Regions from separate parts of the Bradyrhizobium sp. CCBAU 45321 genome, predicted to be linked through region 1. Evidence: predicted binding sites of a transcription regulator. Region 1 holds the regulator's gene; each other region holds the start of a gene.

Region 1 (5,227 bases):
CGTGCCCGGGTCGGCATGGTGTTCCAGAAGCCGACGCCGTTCCCGATGACGATCTACGAGAACATCGCCTTCGGCATTCGTCTCTACGAGAAGATCTCCAAGTCCGAGATGGACGGCCGCGTCGAGAAGGCGCTGCGCGGCGGCGCGCTGTGGAACGAGGTCAAGGACAAGCTCAATGCCTCCGGCCTGTCGCTCTCCGGCGGCCAGCAGCAGCGCCTCTGCATCGCCCGCACCGTCGCGGTGCGGCCCGAGGTGATCTTGTTCGACGAGCCTTGCTCGGCGCTCGACCCGATCTCGACCGCCAAGGTCGAAGAGCTGATCCAGGAATTGTCCGAGAACTACACGATCGCGATCGTGACCCACAACATGCAGCAGGCGGCGCGCGTCTCCGACAAGACCGCCTTCATGTATCTCGGCGAGTTGATCGAGTTCGATGACACCAGCAAGATCTTCACGTCGCCGAGCGATCGGCGCACGCAGGATTACATCACCGGCCGGTTCGGCTGAGGAGACGGAACATGGGTTCTGAACATACCGTAAAGGCCTTCGACAGCGATCTTCAGGAGCTCACCCGCCTTGTCGCCGAGATGGGCGGCATCGCCGAGCGCATGATCGTCGATTCCGTCGACGCGCTGATCCGCCGCGACGTCGCGCTCGGCCAGCGCGTGGTCGCCACCGACGCCGAGCTCGACGCGCTGCAGAAGCGCATCGAGGAGCGCGCCGTGCTCACCATCGCCCGCCGCCAGCCGATGGCCGTCGACCTGCGCGAGATCGTCGGCGCCATGCGCGTTGCGACCGATCTCGAGCGCATCGGCGATCTCGCCAAGAACATGGGCAAGCGCGTCGCGGCGCTGGAGACGGATTTCCATCCGCTCAAGCTGTTCCGCGGCCTGGAGCACATGACCGACCTCGTGCAGCAGCAGGTCAAGTCGGTGCTGGACGCCTATGCCGCGCACGACCTGCCGGCGGCGATGGCGGTGTGGAAGGGCGACGAGGAAGTCGACGCCATCTGCACCTCGCTGTTCCGCGAGCTCCTCACCTACATGATGGAGGATCCGCGCAACATCTCGTTCTGCATCCACCTGATGTTCTGTGCCAAGAACATCGAGCGGATCGGCGACCACGCCACCAACATCGCCGAGACCGTGTTCTACATGATCGAGGGCCAGGCGATCACTGACAAGCGGCCGAAGGGCGACATGACGACCTTCGCCACGACGGTGCCGAACACCTGACGACTTAAGGAGCGACGACCACATGGGCGCACGCATTATGGTGGTTGAGGACGAGGAAGCTCTCACCGAGCTTCTCCGCTACAACCTCGAAGGCGACGGCTATGACGTCGAGACGGTGATGCGCGGCGATGACGCCGACACCCGCCTCAAGGAGCACATTCCCGATCTGATCGTGCTCGACTGGATGCTGCCGGGCCTGTCGGGCATCGAGCTGTGCCGGCGGCTTCGGACCCGTCCCGAGACCAAGCAGCTGCCGATCATCATGCTCACCGCGCGCGGCGAGGAGAGCGAGCGGGTGCGCGGGCTTGCGACCGGCGCGGATGACTACATCGTCAAGCCGTTCTCGGTGCCGGAGCTGCTCGCGCGCGTGAAGGGCCTCTTGCGGCGTGCCAGCCCCGAGCGCCTCGCCACCGTGCTCGCCTATGGCGATATCGAGCTCGACCGCGACAAGCGCCGGGTGGCGCGCTCGGGCCGGCCGATCGATCTCGGCCCGACCGAATATCGCCTGCTGGAGTTCTTCCTGGAGCATCCCGGCCGCGTGTTCTCGCGCGAGCAGCTGCTCGACAGCGTCTGGGGCCGCGACATCTACATCGACGAGCGCACCGTCGACGTCCATATCGGCCGCCTGCGCAAGCTGCTCAATCTCGGCCGCGAGCAGGACCCGATCCGCACCGTCCGCGGCGCCGGCTACGCGCTGGACGATCGTTTCGCGAAGGCTGAGCAGACATAAAGCGCCAGCGACAGCTGGTTTGGCGAACTGCGGCGCCGATCTCGACCGTCATCCCCGGGCGCGCGCAGCGCGAGCCCGGGATCTCAGCGCGAGCGCTTGCGCTCGTCGCGATTAGCCACAAGGCGTGGTTTGGCGAAGACTCGGAGTGACCATCTCGCGCAACAATTGCGCCCTGTGGCTATGGATCCCCGCGTTCGCGGGGATGACACCGAGTGGGTGGAGCCGTCATCGTATGACGGCTGCAGTCTTGGCGATCAAGCTTGGTGATCAAGCTTGTTGATCAGGGAATACCGCAAATTCACCGCGTGCCTGGCTTCGCCGGTGCACGCCGGCGATCCGCTGCGGGCTGATAGGCCACGCGCGAATGCTGGGCGCAGTAGGGCAGGCCTGAGAGCGCCTTGCCGCCGCAGAAGAAGAAATCCGGGCTCGAGGGATCGCCGACCGGCCAGTGGCAGGTCGCCTCGTTCAATTCCAGCAGCGACAGCCGCTGGCTCATCGGCACCACGTTGTCGTAGGTAACCGGCTCGGCTTCCAACTCGACCTCGAAGGCCTGCGCCAGCGCGGTGTTGCCGCGCGCGACGGGGCGGGTCACCCGCATCATGTGCTGCGCGGGCCGTGCCTTGCGCGGCCGCGGCGCTGCCGATGAAGGGCTCTTGGCGCGGCCGGACAGGCCGAGCCGGTGCACCTTGCCGATCACGGCATTGCGGGTCACATTGCCGAGCTCCGCCGCGATCTGGCTGGCCGAAAGTCCGGCCTCCCAGAGCTTCTTCAGCTGCTCGACGCGATCATCGGACCAGGTCAAAACCGTCATTGCACCCTTTCCCTCGCTGCGCGCCTGCCATCCTGGGGCCTTCGCAGCGAATGCTTTAGCCTTGAAAAACCCGTGCCGTCAGAATCCCTTAAGGCTCGCCGGGCGCGCTCAAGACGCCCGAACGTTTACGCCGGTACATGAGGACTTCTGGGATCAGAACTGCTGCACGAGATGTCGTATCTGACAGTCCAAACGCTACAATATGGCGTGACTCCCGCGCAAGAGTCCGCCGACTCGCTTCCACATGTTCCGTGGTGAAAAACCCGCAAAATCGGCACCGCAAGACTACGGAATCAGCGTTTCGCGAGGCTTTCCGGGCGGCATTGACACCCGTCTTGCCAGGCATAAGATAGTGGCACGTGCCGCCCTTAAAAGGCGGCACGTTTCGTTTTCCGGGGCCGGTTGATGGTGCGTCGCGCAATGCATGCCTCACACCGTCCGCAACATTCAAGTGATGTCATGACTAACAGCGCAGCGCCGCATTTGCTCCCCGTTTTCGCCAGGGCCGACCTCGGTTTCGAGCGCGGCGAAGGCTGCTGGCTGATCGCGACCAACGGCGATCGCTATCTCGATTTCACCTCGGGCGTGGCGGTGAATGCGCTCGGCCATGTCCATCCCGCGCTGGTCAAGGCATTGCAGGAGCAGGCGACCAAGCTCTGGCACATGTCGAACCTGTTCCAGAGCCCTGATGGCGAAAAGCTCGCAAGCCGCCTCTGCAATGAGAGCTTTGCGGACTTCGTGTTCTTCTGCAATTCCGGCGCCGAGGCGCTGGAAGGCGTGATCAAGCTGGTGCGCCACCATCACTTCTCCAAGGGGCATCCGGAGCGTTACCGCATGATCACCTTCGAGGGTGCCTTCCATGGCCGCACGCTGGCGACGCTCGCCGCCACCGGATCTGCAAAATATCTCGAGGGCTTCGGCCCGCCGATGGACGGCTTCGATCAGGTGCCGCATGGCGACCTCGACGCCGTGAAGAAGGCGATCGGTCCGCACACCGCCGGCATTCTCATCGAGCCGATCCAGGGCGAGGGTGGCGTTCGTTCTGCACCTCACGCCTTCCTGAGGGCGCTGCGCGAGCTCTGCAACGAGCGCGGCCTGTTGCTCGCCTTCGACGAGGTGCAGACCGGCATGGGCCGCACCGGCGAGCTCTTTGCCTACAAGCGCACCGGCGTCACACCGGACGTGATGTCGCTCGCCAAGGCGCTCGGCGGCGGCTTTCCGATCGGCGCGGTGCTGGCGACCGCGGATGCGGCCGCCGGCATGGGGCCCGGCTCGCACGGCTCGACCTTCGGCGGCAATCCGCTCGCGATCTCGGCTGCCAACGCCGTGCTCGACGTCATGCTCAAGCCCGGCTTTTTCGACCACGTGCAGAAGATGTCGCTGCTGCTCAAGCAGAAGCTCGCCTCCGTGATCGATCGTCACCCTGATGTCGTCAGCGAGGTTCGCGGCGAGGGCCTCCTGATCGGCATCAAGGCCGTGGTGCCGTCGGGCGATCTCGTCGCGGCGCTGCGCGCCGAAAAGCTGCTCACCGTCGGGGCCGGCGACAATGTCGTGCGCTTCCTGCCGCCCCTGATCGTCACCGAAGCGGAGATCGAGGACAGCGTCGGCCGGCTCGAGCGCGCCTGTGCTGCGATCTCCTCCAGCCAGACCAAGCGGGCGGCAAGCTGATGAGCACGACGCCCAACAAAGCTCCCAAGCACTTCCTGGACATCAACGAGCTGCCGCTGTCTGAGCTCAAGAGCATGCTCGCCGCCTCTTCCGCCATGAAGGCGAAGCAGAAGGCGCAGCAGCCGGTCAGGCCGCTCGAGGGCAAGACGCTGGCGATGATCTTCGAGCGTCCCTCGACCCGCACCCGCGTCTCGTTCGACGTCGGCATGCGCCAGCTCGGCGGCGAGGCGATCATGCTCACCGGCGCCGAGATGCAGCTCGGCCGCGGCGAGACCATCGCCGACACCGCGCGGGTGCTGTCGCGCTATGTCGACGCCATCATGATCCGCATCCTCAACCACGATGCGCTGCTGGAGCTCGCGGCCAACGCCACCGTGCCCGTCATCAACGGCCTGACGCGGCGTTCGCATCCCTGCCAGGTGATGGCCGACCTCATGACCTATGAGGAACATCGCGGCCCGATCGAGGGCAAGACGGTGGCCTGGACCGGCGACGACAACAACGTGCTGGCGTCCTGGGCCCATGCCGCCGAGCGCTTCAAATTCCAGCTCAATGTCGCAACGCCGCCGGAGCTCGCACCGAAAAAGGCGATGCGCGACTGGATCAAGGCGACGGGCGCGCCGATCGTGCTCGGCACCGATCCCGAGGCCGCCGTGCGCGGCGCCGATTGCGTCGTCACCGACACCTGGGTGTCGATGGGCGACAAGGAGGGCGAGCACCGCCACAACGTGCTCAAGCCCTACCAGGTCAATGCCAAGCTGATGTCGCTGGCCAAGGCGGACG
Region 2 (5,227 bases), on a different contig from region 1:
GCTCTCTACGCTCAGCTACTGGTGGGACTGATCAACGGCTCGTTCTACGCGCTGCTCAGTCTCGGGCTTGCCGTCATCTTCGGCATGCTCAACATCATCAATTTCGCCCATGGCGCGCTCTACATGATGGGCGCTTTCGTCGCCTATTTCCTGCTGAACCTCGGCGGCATCAACTATTGGTGGGCGCTGCTGCTGGCGCCGATCATCGTCGGCATCTTCGGCATGATCCTGGAGCGGACCATGCTGCAATGGCTGACCGGGCTCGATCATCTCTACGGCCTGCTCCTGACCTTCGGCATCGCGCTGATCGTGCAGGGCGTGTTCCAGAACTATTTCGGCTCCTCGGGCCTGCCTTACGCCATTCCCGACCAGCTCAGGGGCGGCATGAATCTCGGCTTCATGTTCCTGCCGATCTACCGCGGCTGGGTCGTCGTGTTCTCGCTGGCGGTGTGCCTTGCGACCTGGTTTTTGATCGAGAAGACGCAGCTCGGCGCCTACCTGCGCGCCGCCACCGAAAATCCGACGCTGGTGCGTGCCTTCGGCATCAACGTGCCGCGCATGATCACGCTCACTTACGGTCTCGGCGTCGGCCTTGCCGCGCTCGCCGGCGTGCTCTCGGCGCCGATCAACCAGGTGCGGCCGCTGATGGGCGCCGACCTCATCATCGTCGTGTTCGCGGTGGTGGTGATCGGCGGCATGGGCTCGATCATGGGCTCCATCATCACCGGCTTCGCGCTCGGCGTGATCGAGGGCCTGACCAAGTATTTCTACCCCGAGGCGTCCAACACCGTCGTGTTCGTGCTGATGGTGCTGGTGCTGCTGGTGAAGCCGACGGGATTGACGGGAAGGGCGGCCTGAGATGACAACCCTGACGGACGACACGCTTCCTGTGACCCCGCGTGCGATGCGCGACGAGATGATTGTATTCGCTGTGATGGCGCTGCTGCTCGCAGCGGTGCCGTTCACGGGCGTCTACCCCTTCTTCGTAATGCAGGCGCTGTGCTTTGCGCTGCTCGCCTGCGCCTTCAATCTGCTGGTCGGCTATGGCGGCTTGCTGTCGTTTGGCCACGCGATGTTCTTGGGCACGGCCGGCTATTGCAGCGCGCATGCGCTGAAGGTCTGGGCACTGCCGCCCGAGCTCGGCATTCTCGTCGGCGTCGCCGCGGCGTTCGTGCTGTCGATCGTCACCGGCTACATCTCGATCCGTCGCCAGGGCATCTATTTCTCGATGATCACGCTGGCCCTGTCGCAGCTCCTGTACTTCATCTATCTCCAGGCCCCGTTCACCCATGGTGAGGACGGCATCCAGGGCATCCCGCAGGGACGCATGTTCGGCCTGCTCGATCTGTCCAAGCCGACGGTGCTGTATTATGTCGTGCTGGTCGGCTTCCTCGCCGGCTTCCTCCTGATCTTCCGCATCATCAACTCGCCGTTCGGCGAGGTGCTGAAGTCGATCCGCGAGAACGAGCAGCGCGCGATCTCGCTCGGCTACCGTACCGACCAATACAAGTTCCTAGCCTTCGTGCTGTCGGGGACGCTCGCCGGCTTTGCCGGTGCGCTGAAGGTGTTCGTGGCCCAGAACGCTTCGCTCACCGACGTGCACTGGACGATGTCGGGCGAGGTCGTGCTGATGACGCTGGTCGGGGGGCTCGGCACCGTTTTCGGTCCCGTGGTCGGCGCCTTCGTCATCATCGCCATGCAGCAATATCTGGCGGGCTTCGGCCAGTGGGTGACGGTGATCCAGGGCGTGATCTTCGTGGTCTGCGTGCTCACCTTCCGCCGCGGCGTCGTCGGCGAAATCGCGCATTACTTCCGGCGTTCGCTCTAAGTAACTGATATTGCATCAATTTCATTGATGCACGAAAGCGGTGGATGATCCGGCTCCGCGGGCGTGAGACGACACGCGCGCGGATCGAAAATGGTCTATGACAGTTTTATGACAGCCCTCGCGGGCCTGACCATTTTCCAACCGGTAGCCTATTCCCATGATGCGATGGTTTCGTGCGTTCCTGCCCAGGGAAGAGCGGTTCTTCGACCTGTTCGATCGGCATGCCCAGACCGTGATTCAGGGCGCAGTCGCGTTGCAGGGCATGCTTAAGGGGGGCGAGGAGACGCCGGTCTATTGCCAGCGCGTCAACCAGTTCGAGAACGACGCCGACAACATCACCCGCGAGGTGCTGACGGCGGTACGCCGCACCTTCATCACCCCGTTCGACCGCGGCGACATCAAGAACCTGATCACGTCGCTGGACGATGCCATCGACCAGATGCAGCAGACGGCCAAGGCCGTGATGCTGTTCGAGGTGCGCAGCTTCGAGCCGCCGATGCGCGAGATCGGCGGACTCTTGATCGAATGCGCCAATCTGGTCGGCCGTGCGCTGCCGCTGATGCAGGAGATCGGCAAGAACGTCGCCATGCTGACCGCGATCACCGAGGAGCTCGGCAATCTCGAGGGCCGGGTCGACGATCTCCACGACATCGGCCTGAAGGAGCTGTTCCTCAAGCACCGCGACGGCAATGCGATGGATTTCATCGTCGGGGCCGAGATCTACGACCATCTCGAGAAGGTGGCCGACCGTTTCGATGACGTTGCGAACGAGATCAACAGCATCGTCATCGAGCAGGTGTAGGGCCTCGCCGTGGATGCCGCGTTGGGTCTTCCCGTCCTGGTCGGCTTGATCGCCGTCGCGCTGCTGTTCGATTTCCTGAACGGCCTGCACGACGCCGCCAATTCGATCGCGACCATCGTCTCGACCCGCGTGCTGCGGCCGCAATTCGCGGTGTTCTGGGCCGCGTTCTTCAATTTCATCGCCTTCCTGGTGTTCGGGCTGCACGTCGCCCAGACCATCGGCACCGGCATCATCGATCCCGCGGTCGTCGACGCCCAGGTGATCTTCGCAGCCCTCGTCGGCGCCATCGTCTGGAACCTCGTGACCTGGGCGCTCGGCATTCCATCGTCGTCGTCGCACGCGCTGATCGGCGGGCTCGTGGGCGGCGGCTTGGCCAAGGCCGGTATTTCGGCCGCGGTATGGAGCGGCCTGTCCAAGACCGCGCTGGCGATCGTGCTGTCGCCGCTGGTTGGCTTCCTGCTCGCAATGGCGCTGGTTGCGATCGTGTCCTGGGCCTCGGTACGCTCGACGCCGTTCGCGGTCGACCGCGCCTTCCGCATCCTGCAATTCGTCTCCGCGTCGCTCTATTCGCTCGGCCATGGCGGCAACGACGCGCAGAAGACCATGGGCATCATCGCCGTGCTGCTCTATTCGCAGGGCTATCTCGGCAGCGACTTCTCGGTGCCGTTCTGGGTGGTGCTGTCCTGCCAGGCGGCGATGGCGTTGGGCACGCTGATGGGCGGCTGGCGCATCGTCCGCACCATGGGCCTGCGCATCACGAAATTGACCCCCATGCAAGGCTTTTGCGCCGAGACGGGAGGCGCGGTGACCCTGTTCATGGCGACCTATCTCGGGGTTCCCGTCTCGACCACCCACACCATCACCGGCGCTATCGTCGGCGTCGGTGCCGCCCGCCGCGTCTCGGCCGTGCGCTGGAACGTCGCAAGCTCCATCGTCTATGCCTGGGTGATCACGATCCCGGCCTCGGCCATTGTGGCCGCCCTGACCTGGTGGGTGGTCCAGCTCGTCAGGTGACGAGCTTCAGTCCGATGATGCCGGCGACGATCAGGCCGATGCTGGCGAGGCGGAAGGCCGTCGCCGGCTCGCCGAACAGAACCATGCCGAGCGTCGCCGTACCGACCGCGCCGATGCCGGTCCAGACCGCATAGGCGGTTCCGACCGGCAGTGATTTGAGCGCGAGCCCGAGCAGGATGACACTGCCGGCCATGGCGACCAGCGTGACCACGGACGGGACAAGCTTGCTAAAGCCCTCGGTGTATTTCAGGCCAATGGCCCAGGTGATCTCGAGGAGACCGGCGACGAACAGGATGCTCCAGGCCATGGCGACCCTCCATTCAAGGCAGGGTCGTCCCCGCGGCTGGTGTGCTGATGGGCAGGGAGGTCGTCCTCCCAAAAGGGGGATATGGGGCTGGCCGGAAACCTTCGCAATCACCAAATGAGGCTTGATCAGGCCCGTTTTCCCTGCCACACGCTCCCGCCATGTCCGACATCGCCGCCACCACAGCCGAATCGCCGGCCCGTTCCCCGCTTGCCGCCGAGGTGGCGAGGCGGCGGACCTTTGCGATCATCTCTCACCCCGACGCCGGCAAGACCACGCTGACCGAAAAGCTGCTGCTGTTCGGCGGCGCCATCAACCTCGCCGGCCAGGTCAAGGCCAAGGGCGAGCGGCGCAACACCCGTTCTGACTGGATGAAGATCGAGCGTGAGCGCGGCATCTCGGTGGTGACCTCGGTGATGACCTTCGAGTTCGAGGGCCTCGTCTTCAACCTCTTGGACACGCCGGGCCACGAGGACTTTTCGGAAGATACCTATCGTACGCTGACGGCGGTCGATTCCGCCGTGATGGTGATCGACGCGGCCAAGGGCATCGAGGCGCGCACCCGAAAGCTGTTCGAGGTGTGCCGTCTGCGCGACATTCCGATCATCACCTTCATCAACAAGATGGACCGCGAGAGCCGCGACGTGTTCGAGCTGCTCGACGAAATCGAGAAGACGCTTGCGCTCGACACCACGCCGATGACCTGGCCGGTCGGCCGCGGCCGCGACTTCCTCGGCACCTATGACGTCGTCAATGGCGGCGTGCGCCTGCTCGAAGGCGGCGGCGCCAAGACCGGCGCGGCGCTCGAGATCGAGATCGAAGAGCTCGCCAAGCTCAACGCCAATCTCGACGTCTCCGCCGTGAAGGACGAGCTCGAGCTCGTCACCGAGGCGTCGAAGCCGTTCGAGCTCGACGCATTCCGCGAAGGCCACCTGACGCCGGTCTATTTCGGCAGCGCGCTGCGTAATTTCGGCGTCGGAGACCTCCTGGAGGGCCTCGGCAAGTTCGCGCCCGAGCCGCGCGCGCAGGACAGCGACCAGCGCAAGGTCGAGGCCACCGATCCCAGGATGAGCGCCTTCGTGTTCAAGATCCAGGCCAACATGGATCCCAACCACCGCGACCGCATCGCGTTTGCGCGCCTGTGCTCGGGCAAGCTCAGCCGCGGCATGAAGGCGAAGCTCGTGCGCACCGGCAAGAGCATGCCGCTGTCGAGCCCGCAATTCTTCTTCGCGCAGGACCGCTCGGTCGCGGACGAAGCCTTCGCCGGCGACGTCGTCGG
Region 3 (5,227 bases), on a different contig from region 1:
CGACCGGACCGAGTCCAGATCGTGCGACAATTGCAGGCCGCGATTCGCGCCGCCGCGCAGCGGCCCGCGCAGGATATTGCAGACGACCGGTTGCCACAGCGCCGCGTGCAGCGCCGATCCGATCCGGGTCAGAATGCGCTGACGCAACAGATCGAACAGTCCTTGCATCGCATACGCCGCCGCCACCGCGATCGACAGCGCGATCAAGGTCGGAATGCTGTGCGATGGAATGACCCGGTCGTACACCTGCAGCATGTAGATCGAGCCGGTGAGCATCAGCAGATTGAGCACCGCCGAGAACAGTCCCACCGTCAGAAAGGCCGTTCTGCAGGAGGCGATCGCGGCCGACGCGAGATCGCCGGACGCGGGAGTCGACGCGGAGGACGTTGCTGCGCTCATGACACTCAATTCAGAAACGACGTCGGACCGCCACCGTCGGATGCGGTCGGCGTTCGTTAGCGAGGTTCAACGTCAGGCGCATGACAAAGCGACCGCCACGAAAACGCGAGCGGTTCCAACGAGGCTGCGATGCTCTGCGGCGAAACGCCGCCTTGGTTCGGAAGTTCGGCCGCGCAGACCGGCAATCGAACCTGGCGTGGTCGCTCCTCGCGGCGGGTCGATTGAGCTGTAACGCGATGACCCATTGGCAACTGCCGCCGGCCGAGAGGTCGAGCGCGCCTCCCCGCGCAAAGCTGGTAGTTGGTTCTCTCGGTCTTCGCGGGGCTCTTCGGGTGGCGACTTCACCGGCCCGTTAAGAAGCAGTCACCGATCTGTTGTCATCTGCGTTCTATCAACTCAGTAACGATACGTTAACCATCGGCCGTCTGGACCACGCCCTCGCGCATGCCGTGAGGCGGTGATCTGCGACGTCTTCTCTCAAGCGCTGGAGTGGCCATAAATGTCGACAAACCCTCATGTCCTGGCGAACGGCGATTTCCTGCAGGATTGGTCCAATACCGGCCTTGTCACGACCAACGATGACTGGTCGGGGGTCGCATCGATCGTCGGCTATCTCGGCAACGAGGTCGTTTCGGCCACCGGGGTGGACGCGCGTACGGCTAGCGGACCGTCGTCAGGAGATGTCGACGTCGTCGCCAACCAAACCAACACCGCCATCACCAACGGCGGTGTGGCCGAGTTCCAGATCGCCAACCCGACAGTGGCGCTGAACGGTTCCAACAGTGCGGATGCCCCCGGCCTCGTGATCCATCTCGACGCCACCGACCGCAAGGATGTCCGGCTGAGCTTCAACGCACGCGACCTCGACGCCAGCACGGACGACTCTGCACAGCAGATCAACGTGCAGTACCGGCTCGGTTCGAGCGGGCCGTGGACCAATGTTCCCGGCGGTTACGCTGCTGACGTCACCACCGGCGGTGCCGCGACTCAGGTGACACCGTTCGATCTGCTGCTGCCTGACGCCGTCAACGGCCGCAGCGACCTCCAGGTTCGCATTCTCACCACCAACGCCGTCGGCAATGACGAGTGGGTCGGCATCGACGACATCCGCGTCGCCAGTTCGTCCGAATCGGCGATCGAAATGCAGCACGTCGCATTCGCGCCGGATTCGCTTACGGTGTCGCATGACGAAGGTAGCAGCGGTCCGACCGTCTTTCAGTTCACCGTCGAGCGCAGCGGCGGCACCACGGGCAACGTCGCGTTCTCGGGAACGATCGCTTCGGCACAGACCGATGCGGCCGACTATGTCGGCGGCGAGCCGGTAAGCTTCAGCGGCAGCATCGCGGCGGGAGAGACCTCCGCGGTCGTGACCGTTACCGGCGCCGGCGACACCGACGATGAGGCGAACGAGAGCTTCACGCTGACGCTGCAGAACGTTTCCAATTCGGCGGCCGTGACCACCACGATCGGCAGCGCTGCGACGGCGACCGGCACCATCGTCAATGACGACATCGGCATCACCAAGATCAGCGCGATTCAGGGCAGCGGAGCCAGCAGCGCCATGGTCGGTCAGATTGTGACCGTCGAAGCCATCGTGGTTGGCGACTTCCAGAACGGCGACGCCGACGCCGGCCGCAATCTCAACGGCTTCTATCTCCAGGAGGAGACTACCGATTCCGACGGCAACGTGCTGACCTCCGAGGCGATCTTCGTGTACGGCGGCGCCACCGACGTCCAGGTCGGCGACCGGGTCCGCGTCACCGGCTCGATCAGCGAATATTTCGGCCTGACCGAGCTCACCGCGAGCAGCATTTCGGTCGTTCAGGCCGGCGCGGTGGCCGACATTGACACGATGGCGACGCAGATCGACCTGCCGTCGATGGGCACGACGCTGAGCCAGGACGGCGACTACCAGCCCGATCTTGAAGCCTATGAAGGCATGCTGGTCACGATTCCGGAGACCCTGACCGTCACCGAGCAGTTCAATCTCGACCGTTTCAACGAGATCAAGCTTGTGGCGGGCGAACGGCTCGAACAGTTCACGCAGGAGAACGCGCCCGACGCCGCCGCCTACCAGGCGTATCTGGCCGAGCTTGGTGCTCGCACCATCACCTATGACGATGGCCTCAACGTCCAGAATGCGGCGATCAACAACCTCGATGGCTTCGATCCGAACGACAACCCCTCCGCCGCGCCGAACTACGGCACCGCCGACGCGGTCCGGATGGGTGACACCATCGCCGGCCTGACCGGCGTGCTCGACTATCAATGGGCCGGCAACTCCGCCTCGGGGGCGACTTGGCGGATCCGTTCGGTCGAGGACGGCGCCAACACCTTCGGAGCCGGCGACAATCCGCGCACCGATGCGCCGGAAGACGTCGGCGGCCGTCTGAAGGTGGCGAGCTTCAACGTGCTGAACTACTTCACCACGCTGGACAATGGCGGCACCACCGCGATCGGCCAAGCGCCGCGCGGCGCCGACAACGGCGCGGAGTTCGCACGTCAGACCGAGAAGCTGGTCGCGACCATCCTCGACATGGACGTCGACGTGCTGGCGCTGACCGAACTGGAGAACGACTTCTCCGCCGCATCGTCCGGCAACGCAATCAAGTATCTGGTCGAGCAGCTCAATGCCGTGGCTGGGGCCGGTACCTATGCCTGGGTCGATCCCGGCCAGCAGTTCGTCGGCGGCGACGCCATCGCGGTCGGCTTCATCTACGACACCACCGCGGTGAAGGTCGCCGACGGCACGACTATCGAGATCCTTAACGACGCCGATCTGCCCGGCCTCGGCCTCGGCGGCCTGCTGGAGCAGAGCACGGTCGGCGCCGTGTTCGACGGCGAGAACACCAGCCGCAATGCGCTCGCGGTGACCTTCGAGGAGCTTGCGACCGGCGAAACCTTCACGGCGATCGCCAACCATCTCAAGTCCAAGAGCGGTACCGGCTCCGGCGCCGATTCCGATCAGGGCGACGGCCAGGGCAACTGGCAGAACCAACGGGAATTGGCCGCCACCGCGCTGACCGCGTGGGCAGCCACCGATCCGACCGGCTCGGGCGATCCCGACGTCATGCTGCTCGGCGATTTCAACGGCTACGCCAAGGAGCAGTCGACCGCGCTCATCGGGAGCGCGGGCTATGAGGATTTGCAGGCCCGTGAGGACGACGCATATTCCTATGTGTTCGACGGCCAGACCGGCACGCTCGACTACGCCTTCGCCAACGCCAGCCTCGGCGAACAGGTGTCCGGTGTGACCACCTGGCACATCAACGCCGACGAGGCCGATGCGCTCGACTACAACACCGACTACGACCGCGACACATCGATCTTCGACGGCGACGCCCCGGTCCGGGTGTCCGACCACGATCCGGTGATCGTAGGCCTCAACCTCGGGGAGCAGGAGCCGACCCCGGCTTACACGCTGCAGATTCTGCATGCCTCGGACTTCGAGGCGGGCCTGAACGCGGTCGATCGCGCCGGCAACTTCGCGGCGATTGTCGACTATCTCGAGGATACCTACGAGAACTCGATCACGCTGTCGTCGGGCGACAATTTCATTCCCAGCCCGTTCTTCAGCGCCGGCAGCGACAGCTCGCTGAAGGAGGCATATGAAACGGCACTTGAGACCTATTACGGCCTCGCCGCCGGGACGCTGAATATCTCGCCCGGCTTCGGTACCGCCGACATGGCGATGCTGAACATCATCGGCGTGCAGGCCTCCGCGATCGGCAATCACGAATTCGACGCTGGCACCAGGGCATTCGCCGACATCATCAGGCAGACCGCCGGTTATCCGGGCGCGCAGTTCCCCTATCTCTCGGCCAATCTGGACTTCTCAGGCGATACCAATCTCGCGTCGCTCTACACCGGCACGATCCAGGATGCTGACGCTTACACCGGCTTCCCGCCGGCGGCGGGTATCGGCAAGAAGATCGCGCCGGCCACGGTCATCGAGGAGAACGGCGAAAAGATCGGCGTGATCGGCGCGACCACCCAGATCGTACAGAGCATCTCCTCGACCGGCGGCGTCGAAGTGATCGGCGACAATGTCGATGACATGGCGACGCTGGCAGCAATCCTGCAGCCGACTATCGACGGCCTGCTGGCTCAGGGCATCAACAAGATCGTCCTGGTCAGCCATCTGCAGCAGCTCGCGCTCGAAAAGGCGCTTGCGCCCCTGCTGCACGGCGTCGACGTCATCGTCGCCGGCGGCTCGCACACGCTGCTGGCGGACGAGACCGACGTGCTCCATGCCGGCGACACCGCTGCCGACACCTATCCGATCGTCACCGCAAACGCCGACGGCAATACCACGCTGATCGTCAACACCTCCGGCGAGTACTCCTATGTCGGACGACTGGTGGTCGATTTCGATGCTGAAGGCAACGTGATCTACACCGCCAACACGGCGGTCAACGGTGCTTACGCCAGCACGGAAGAGGTGGTCGCCTCGCTGTACGACGGCAACACCACCGTCGACGTCGACGATGACGGCGACGTAGATGCCGACGATGCCGATGCGTTTGCCGACGGCGGCCGCGGCGATCTGGTCAACGACATCGCCCAGGCGGTGGGCGGCGTCATCGACGCGCAGGACGGCAACACTTTCGGCAAGACGGACGTCTATCTCGAGGGCCGTCGCAGCGAGGCGCGCACCGAGGAGACCAACCTCGGCGACCTCACCGCCGATGCGAACCTGTGGTACGCCCAGAAGGTCGACCCGACCGTGCTGGTTTCGATCAAGAACGGCGGCGGCATCCGCGACTCGATCGGCTACGTCTATGCGGTCGGCGGCGAAGCGGTGGAGAGCCCGCCGCTGGCGAACACC

What was found. Region 1 encodes PhoB, which activates phosphate uptake and scavenging genes when phosphate is short. Its sites were predicted from a motif close to TGTCATNNANCTGTCAT; they were not measured.
Region 2: the regulator PhoB is predicted to act here: its motif matches at 1,926-1,942, upstream of ACM43_RS37245 (DUF47 domain-containing protein).
Region 3: the regulator PhoB is predicted to act here: its motif matches at 761-777, upstream of ACM43_RS25960 (ExeM/NucH family extracellular endonuclease).

Annotation. Positions count from the first base shown of each region.
Region 1 is NZ_LFKZ01000130.1:490,338-495,564, reverse strand. Features, by position in the region: gene pstB (phosphate ABC transporter ATP-binding protein PstB) at 1-507, shown strand, start outside; gene phoU (phosphate signaling complex protein PhoU) at 519-1,235, shown strand; gene phoB (phosphate regulon transcriptional regulator PhoB) at 1,258-1,965, shown strand; gene ACM43_RS34875 (GcrA family cell cycle regulator) at 2,264-2,776, opposite strand; gene ACM43_RS34870 (aspartate aminotransferase family protein) at 3,236-4,444, shown strand; gene argF (ornithine carbamoyltransferase) at 4,444-5,227, shown strand, end outside.
Region 2 is NZ_LFKZ01000131.1:353,903-359,129, reverse strand. Features, by position in the region: gene ACM43_RS37255 (branched-chain amino acid ABC transporter permease) at 1-858, shown strand, start outside; gene ACM43_RS37250 (branched-chain amino acid ABC transporter permease) at 860-1,828, shown strand; gene ACM43_RS37245 (DUF47 domain-containing protein) at 1,986-2,630, shown strand; gene ACM43_RS37240 (inorganic phosphate transporter) at 2,640-3,644, shown strand; gene sugE (quaternary ammonium compound efflux SMR transporter SugE) at 3,637-3,951, opposite strand; gene ACM43_RS37230 (peptide chain release factor 3) at 4,110-5,227, shown strand, end outside.
Region 3 is NZ_LFKZ01000127.1:131,882-137,108, forward strand. Features, by position in the region: gene ACM43_RS25955 (type I secretion system permease/ATPase) at 1-399, opposite strand, end outside; gene ACM43_RS25960 (ExeM/NucH family extracellular endonuclease) at 899-5,227, shown strand, end outside.